3 regions of the Shewanella sp. VK101 genome follow, and region 1 is predicted to be linked to each of the others. Evidence: riboswitches for the same ligand, from Rfam matches in the RefSeq annotation. Region 1 holds a riboswitch; each other region holds the start of a gene.
The links. A riboswitch is a leader RNA that binds a small molecule or an ion and turns the genes downstream of it on or off. The one in region 1 is predicted to bind lysine.

Region 1 (2,264 bases):
CTGAGTGGTGACTACAGCCACATTCTGGCTGCAGCTTCAAGCCAGGGTAAGGACATACTGCCACGAGTGGCGGCTTTGCTGGATGTGGCTCAACTTTCTGAGATCACCAAGGTGATTGACGCCGATACTTTTGTCCGTCCCGTTTATGCCGGTAACGCCATGGCAACCGTTAAGAGTCTGGACGATAAGAAAGTGGCTACAGTGCGTGCCAGCGCCTTCGACGCCGTTGCCGAGACAGGCTCAGCTGAAATCAATCAGCTCGATAGTGTCTTTGACGCCAAGAGCAGCTTTGTATCCCAGAGCCTGACCGAGTCGGCTCGTCCGGAGCTTGGCAGCGCCAGAGTCATTGTTTCCGGTGGTCGCGGTATGGGTAGTGGCGAAAACTTTGCCATGCTGGAAGCCTTGGCCGATAAGCTGGGCGCCGCCGTAGGTGCATCGCGGGCAGCAGTGGATGCCGGCTTTGTTCCCAACGACCTGCAGGTTGGCCAGACGGGTAAAATCGTGGCGCCAGAGCTTTATATCGCTGTGGGTATCTCCGGGGCGATTCAACATCTGGCCGGTATGAAGGATTCAAAAGTCATTGTGGCCATCAACAAAGATCCTGAAGCGCCTATCTTCCAGGTTGCCGATTATGGCTTGGAAGCTGACCTGTTTGATGTTGTGCCTAAATTGAACGAGTTGATTTAATCTGTGATCTAGGTCACGATAGGCGGCTTTGGGGTAGCATCCTCAAAGCCGCCTATGTTTTTATGTGCCTCACGCCTGACATCAGGCGTCCTGAGAAGTAGAGGCGCACTAAATATCAGTAGCGGTAAGCAGGGTGATTCCGTTTATGTATCGCGAAAGGATTTGGTGCCGAAGTGGTTGCGACTTATCAAGGTCCACCGCTGGGGCTGTTACCAAATAGGGGCAGCACTGCCATAGTATATTCTGTCGGGATGACAGATTGACGTTACTATGGAGCGCTACTGAAAGGACAGGTGCTACTCGGTATGCCATTGCCTTTTCCCACCAGTTCAGTTGCCCTCCATTCGTATTTAACGAAGAACAAGACTCAATGACACTAACAAGTTATGCCGATTCGGCACTCTCTTTGTTGCCGCCGGTTGTGGCAATTTTATTGGCGATCCTCACCCGTCGGGTGTTGTTATCGCTGGGGCTAGGGATATTGATTGGAGCCTTGTTGCTCAATCAATGGTCGGTATTGGACACCGGGGTTTATCTGGGGCAAAGGGTGCTTTCCCTGGTATGGGACGATGGTGCTTTCAATGCCTGGAACCTGTATATTCTGGGGTTCCTGGTGCTGCTGGGGATGATCACTGCGCTGATCACCGTCAGTGGCTCGGCCAGAGCCTTTGCCAACTGGGCCAGACAGCATATCCGTAATCGCCGTGATGCCAAGCTGCTGACCATGTTTCTCGGCTGTGCGGTGTTTATCGATGACTACTTCAACAGCCTGGTGGTGGGCAGTATCGCTAGGCCTCTGACCGACAGATATTATATCTCCCGCTCCAAACTGGCGTATCTTTTGGATTCTACCGCCGCGCCCGTGTGCGTTATCTCGCCGGTATCCAGTTGGGGCGCCTATATTATCGCCCTTATCGGCGGCATTCTCACCGCCCACGGTTTTACTGAAGTAGGACATCTGAGCGCTTTCGTGCAGATGATCCCGATGAACTTCTATGCCCTGTTTGCCCTGGCGCTCTTGCTGTGCGTCACCTTTATGGAGCTGGATATTGGCGCCATGCGCAAACACGAGCTCAACGCCCGCAAGGGCAATCTCTATGATGAGTCCAAGGGGTTGCCCCCCGGTGCCAATGCCGATCTGCCCGAGGCGGAAACCGGCCAGGTGCACGGCCTGTTCCTGCCCATAGGTGTCTTGGTGGTGGCAACCTTCTATTTTATGGTTTCCAGTGGTGCCGATGCCCTGGCGGCAGAAAGCCTGCCTTTCAGTATCATAGGTGCCTTCGAGAAAACCGATGTGGGCTCATCTCTGTTCTTTGGTGCTTCCATCGGTCTGGTGGTGACGCTGCTGCTGGCCTTTATCCAGAAGATTGAAGCCAAGATGATCCTCAAGGCACTCACCTCGGGTGCCCGTTCCATGTTGCCGGCCATCTATATTCTGATGTTTGCCTGGACCATAGCCGGGATCATAGGCTCACTGGAAACCGGCAAGTTTATGGCCAGCCTCGCCAGTGGCAATATTCCCTTTGCCTTGTTGCCGGCCGTGCTATTTATTTTGGCTGGGCTTACCGCCTTTTCTA
Region 2 (2,264 bases), 2.2 Mb from region 1:
TGCCCTGGCCTTTGGGGTGTAGATCGCTGCGATAGGAACCCATATTGAAGCTGTATTTCCCCAGCACTATGTCGCCGCGGTGCAGCGCAGGGTCGTGGCCGCCGGAAGTGCCCTGGTTGATGATAAAACCGGGTTGAAATTTTTCTATTGCCAGCGTGGTGGAGGCGGCGGCATTGGCCATACCTATTTCGGTACGGGACACTATGACAGGATAGCCATCCAGAGTGCCTTGCCAGAAAGTCCAGGAACCAAGAGTTGTCTGTTTGGGGTCTTTCAGGGCCTGAACCAGGGTGTCGACTTCGACATCCATGGCACCTTGCAGCAGTATAGGTGCCCGGGCGGGGGTTGCCATGGAATGGCTGGAGAACAAGGCACAGAGTGCCACACAAAAACGTTGTAACAGAGTCATTTGCACACCTTTAATTGTTATTTCAGTGTCGCGGTAGGGGAGGGCGATCCTAGGTGCAGCTGTGGTTGCCGTCAACAGCCGGAGCTGGCATTTGCGAGCCCAGACATGAGTCACTTGCCAAAGGCTTAATGCCAACCGGGCGGGATATTTACCGCCAGAGGCACAATCTGGCTTGCTATTGGGGCCGTGATAGTTAGAATGCCAGTCGAATACCTTTGAGTAGAGGCGCGCTGCCTAAGAGTAACCGGGAAGAGGGTGATGCCTTTGAGGCCCGGGGAAAGGAGTCGGCGCCGAAGTAGCCAGGTCATCAAACCTAGCTGCTGGTTCTGTATCTAACAGGTGCAGGACTGCCATAGTCATCCACTATGGAGCGCTACCTGAAGGAGCTGAGAAGTTTCTGCCCTCCTTGGTCTGAGTTTCTTCGATCCTATCGGTAGATCTCCACCTTAGTTGTTTTAGGTGTAAAGAGATCATGAATATCATGCATTTTGCGGACTCTCCCTGGTCCATAGTTCCTCCTCTGCTGGCGGTTGCGCTGGCGATCATCACCCGTAGAGTACTGCTCTCCCTCGGGGTAGGCATAGTCGCCGGCAGCCTGATGTTACAGCAGTTTTCACCGCTGCAATCGCTGCGCTACCTGTTTGACAGTGTGCTGAAAATCTTCTGGGTCGATGGTGCTCCCAACAGCGATAACCTTAATATGCTGCTGTTTATGCTGCTGCTGGGTGGGCTTATCAGCTTGATGACCGCCTCGGGGGCGACCCGGGCCTTCGCCGAATGGGCCGCCAGGCGCTGCCAGAGCCGCAAGAGCGCCAAGTCGCTCACCGGCTTGATGGTGTTTGCCTTCTTTATTGACGACTTCTTCCACAGCTTGTCGGTGGGGCCCATTTGCCGCCCTGTGACCGACAGATTCCAGATCTCCCGCGCCAAGTTGGCTTATCTGCTGGACTCAACCGCGGCGCCCGTGTGCGTATTGATGCCCATCTCCTCCTGGGGGGCCTATATCATCGCCCTGGTGGGCGGCATACTCGTGGCCCATGGGGTGACAGAGCAGAGCCCGATCGCCGCCTTTGTGCAGATGATCCCCATGAATCTCTATGCGGTATTTACCCTGATCATGGTGGTGGTAGTCATCGCCTTCCAACTGGATCTTGGGCCGATGCGACAGCATGAGCAGCGGGCGCTCGAAGGCAAGCTCTGGGATGAATCCAAGGGCAGGCCAATAGGGCTGGATATGGAAGCCCCGGCCGACAGCCGCGGCGGCATGCTGGATATGGTGTTGCCGATAGTGACACTGACGGCGGCGAGTATCTATTTCATGCTGGACTCCGGGGCTCAGGTATTGGCCGCCAATGGTCAGGCCTTCAGTGTGCTGGGCGCCTTTGAACATACCAATGTGGGTTCGTCTTTGGTTTATGGCGCCCTTTGCAGCCTGGCGGTGTCCGGCCTGTTGGCTCTGCGTCTCGGTCTTGGGATATCCACTTGGCTGCGCGCCGCCCCCAGAGGGGTTATGGCCATGTTGCCGGCGATCAACATACTGCTGTTTGCCTGGACCATAGGCGCCGTGGTGCGTGACATGGAAACCGGCAAATATCTCGCCAGCCTGGCCAACGGCAACCTGCCCACAGGGCTGCTGCCTGTGGTGGTGTTTGTGCTCTCCTGTGCAATGGCTTTTGCCACAGGCACCAGCTGGGGCACTTTTGGTATCATGTTGCCACTCGCCGGTGATATGGCCGCCGCCAGCGATATCCAACTCCTGCTGCCCATGTTGTCGGCTGTGCTGGCCGGCGCTGTGTTTGGCGATCACAGCTCGCCCATCTCCAGTACCAGTATTTTGTCGGCCACCGGCGCCGGC
Region 3 (2,264 bases), 660 kb from region 1:
TTAGTTCCTGAAAGACATGGAAAATCCAGAAAATGTCATCTTAAAACCAGATTACATTTGGTACAGAGTCGTTATCGATAGAGACTTATGCTGTAGCGTAATGGCGCTAGCCGGGTCACACACTTAACTCTAAGCCTCTGTCGATACAATCCATTGTACTAGGATTGGGCATTTGTTAACAAATGAAATGTTAACAAATTAATGTTTAACTATGATCTATATCACAAGTTTTTGCTTTACCTATTGAAAGATAAGCATTTTGTATTTTGTCTTACTGTGAGCTTGCTCACGGGGCTAGGGGAATGCAAAAGCCTTTGCTAGAATAAATCCGGTTCATTAGAGACAGATACTACAATGGATGCTGCATTTGAAAGTCTCTGGCAGTACTACCAGAGCGCATGCTTTTTATTGACTCAGTCGTTTTCTTCCGCTGTTCCTTTCGCTATTGTCACCGCCCATAATCCCCTTGGGCAAAAACTCACTTCTTGCCAAAACCGCCTTCTCGATCGGCAGCTACAACACGATATTGATAAGCTGGGCATTCCTTACCGGGCGATCATAGGCGCTGCCGATGATCTCAGTCATATGGAAAAAAGCTGGGCTCTGTTTCTGGATAAGGCTGCGGCAATCGAACTGGCATCAAAGTATCGACAAAATGCCCTTTACTACGTTGATAGTGGGCTCTTGACCTTGGTGCCTTGCCTGAAAGGGGAGCGAGAGGTGGCGCTTGGACAGTTTGCTGCCAGGGCGCGCCTGGTCAGCGAGTTACCCGAGCTCAGTGACGGATGAGTTGAGGAAATTTCATCCTGCGCAAATTAGCATTGACTTCATAAGGACTTTATTGCTAATTTTTTCATCCCTTTCGCGAGAAAGGAACAGAAGAGGTGCGTTAACTAGGTAGTGAGTCAGAGGAGGCCAATTCTCCAATGACGGCTCATGAGGGAGATTAACGCCGAGGTCGGGATGCGTATTGGCTACGCTTCCGGTCGGTTGGTCAGGCTGAATCCTGGCGACTGTCACCTGGTTTTGGTGGAGAGCTTCTGGTGACGATCGCTGTTTCCCTGCTATGGGGTGCGTTATCTCTGCACCAGGCTCTTCGAACGTTATCTGTTCGGAGCTTAACTCATGAAATCTATTCTCGTTATCGACCTTTCCCTGTTACCTGCCTGTGGGGGAATGCGCTGATGTCTCTTGTTGTTGCCAAGTTTGGTGGTACCTCAGTTGCCGATTATCCGGCGATGAATCGCTGTGCCGATATAGTGCTTGGAAACCCGGCCACCCGTCTGGTTGTGGTCAGTGCATCCAGTGGCGTAACCAATCTGTTGGTGGAGCTGTCCCAGGCCGACATGGGGGATGAGCGCCGTCTCAAGCTATTGAAAGAGATAGCCACCATTCAATACGCAATTCTGGATAAACTTGGCAGACCGGCAGATGTTGCCGCGGCGCTGGATGCTTTGCTCAGCCGCATGGCAACGCTCAGTGCCAAGTTATTGCAGGCGCCGAGTCATGCTATGGTCGATGAGATCCTATCTTTGGGCGAACAGTGTTCTTCAGCGCTGTTTGCCGCGGTATTGAGAGAACGTGGTGCCAAGGCCAGCGCCTTTGATGTGCGCCTGGTGATGCGTACCGATAGCCATTTCGGTAAGGCCGAGCCACAAATCGCCGAGTTGAAGCGACTGGCGACAGAGAAATTGCAACCCTTGCTTGAGCAGCAACTGCTGGTGACCCAGGGCTTTATCGGCGCCGATGCCGATGGCCGAACCACTACGCTTGGGCGTGGTGGCAGCGATTATTCTGCGGCCCTGTTGGCTGAGGCGCTGGAAGCTGATGCGGTCGAGATCTGGACCGATGTAGAAGGAATTTACACCACAGATCCCAGACTGGCTCCCAACGCCAGGCCTATCGCAGAAATCAGTTTTAATGAGGCGGCAGAGATGGCTACTTTCGGTGCCAAGGTGTTGCACCCTGCCACCATCTTGCCGGCGGTGCGTCAACAGATCCAGGTGTTTGTCGGCTCCAGTCGGGCACCGGAAAAAGGTGGCACCTGGATCCGTCACCAAGTGGAAGATGAGCCGGTATTCAGGGCCGTTGCGGTGAGACGAGATCAGACCCTACTTAACTTGCACAGTTTGCAGATGTTGCATGCCCAGGGCTTTTTGGCAGAGACCTTTGCCGTGTTGGCGCGGCACAAGATCAGTGTCGATCTCATTACCACCTCAGAGGTGAACGTGTCGCTGACGCTGGACAAAACGGGCTCAGATTCG

Region 2: it holds a riboswitch for lysine, as region 1 does, so the genes downstream of both, ACSHSR_RS02760 (Na+/H+ antiporter NhaC family protein) here and ACSHSR_RS14915 (Na+/H+ antiporter NhaC family protein) in region 1, are expected to answer to the same signal.
Region 3: it holds a riboswitch for lysine, as region 1 does, so the genes downstream of both, lysC (lysine-sensitive aspartokinase 3) here and ACSHSR_RS14915 (Na+/H+ antiporter NhaC family protein) in region 1, are expected to answer to the same signal.

What each region holds. Positions count from the first base shown of each region.
Region 1 covers NZ_CM151402.1:3,351,042-3,353,305, reverse strand. The annotation lists gene ACSHSR_RS14920 (electron transfer flavoprotein subunit alpha/FixB family protein) at 1-687, shown strand, start outside; lysine riboswitch at 778-976, shown strand; gene ACSHSR_RS14915 (Na+/H+ antiporter NhaC family protein) at 1,058-2,264, shown strand, end outside.
Region 2 covers NZ_CM151402.1:591,644-593,907, forward strand. The annotation lists gene ACSHSR_RS02755 (5'-methylthioadenosine/S-adenosylhomocysteine nucleosidase) at 1-409, opposite strand, end outside; lysine riboswitch at 622-793, shown strand; gene ACSHSR_RS02760 (Na+/H+ antiporter NhaC family protein) at 882-2,264, shown strand, end outside.
Region 3 covers NZ_CM151402.1:4,010,995-4,013,258, reverse strand. The annotation lists gene ACSHSR_RS17915 (DUF3293 domain-containing protein) at 355-789, shown strand; lysine riboswitch at 872-1,048, shown strand; gene lysC (lysine-sensitive aspartokinase 3) at 1,185-2,264, shown strand, end outside.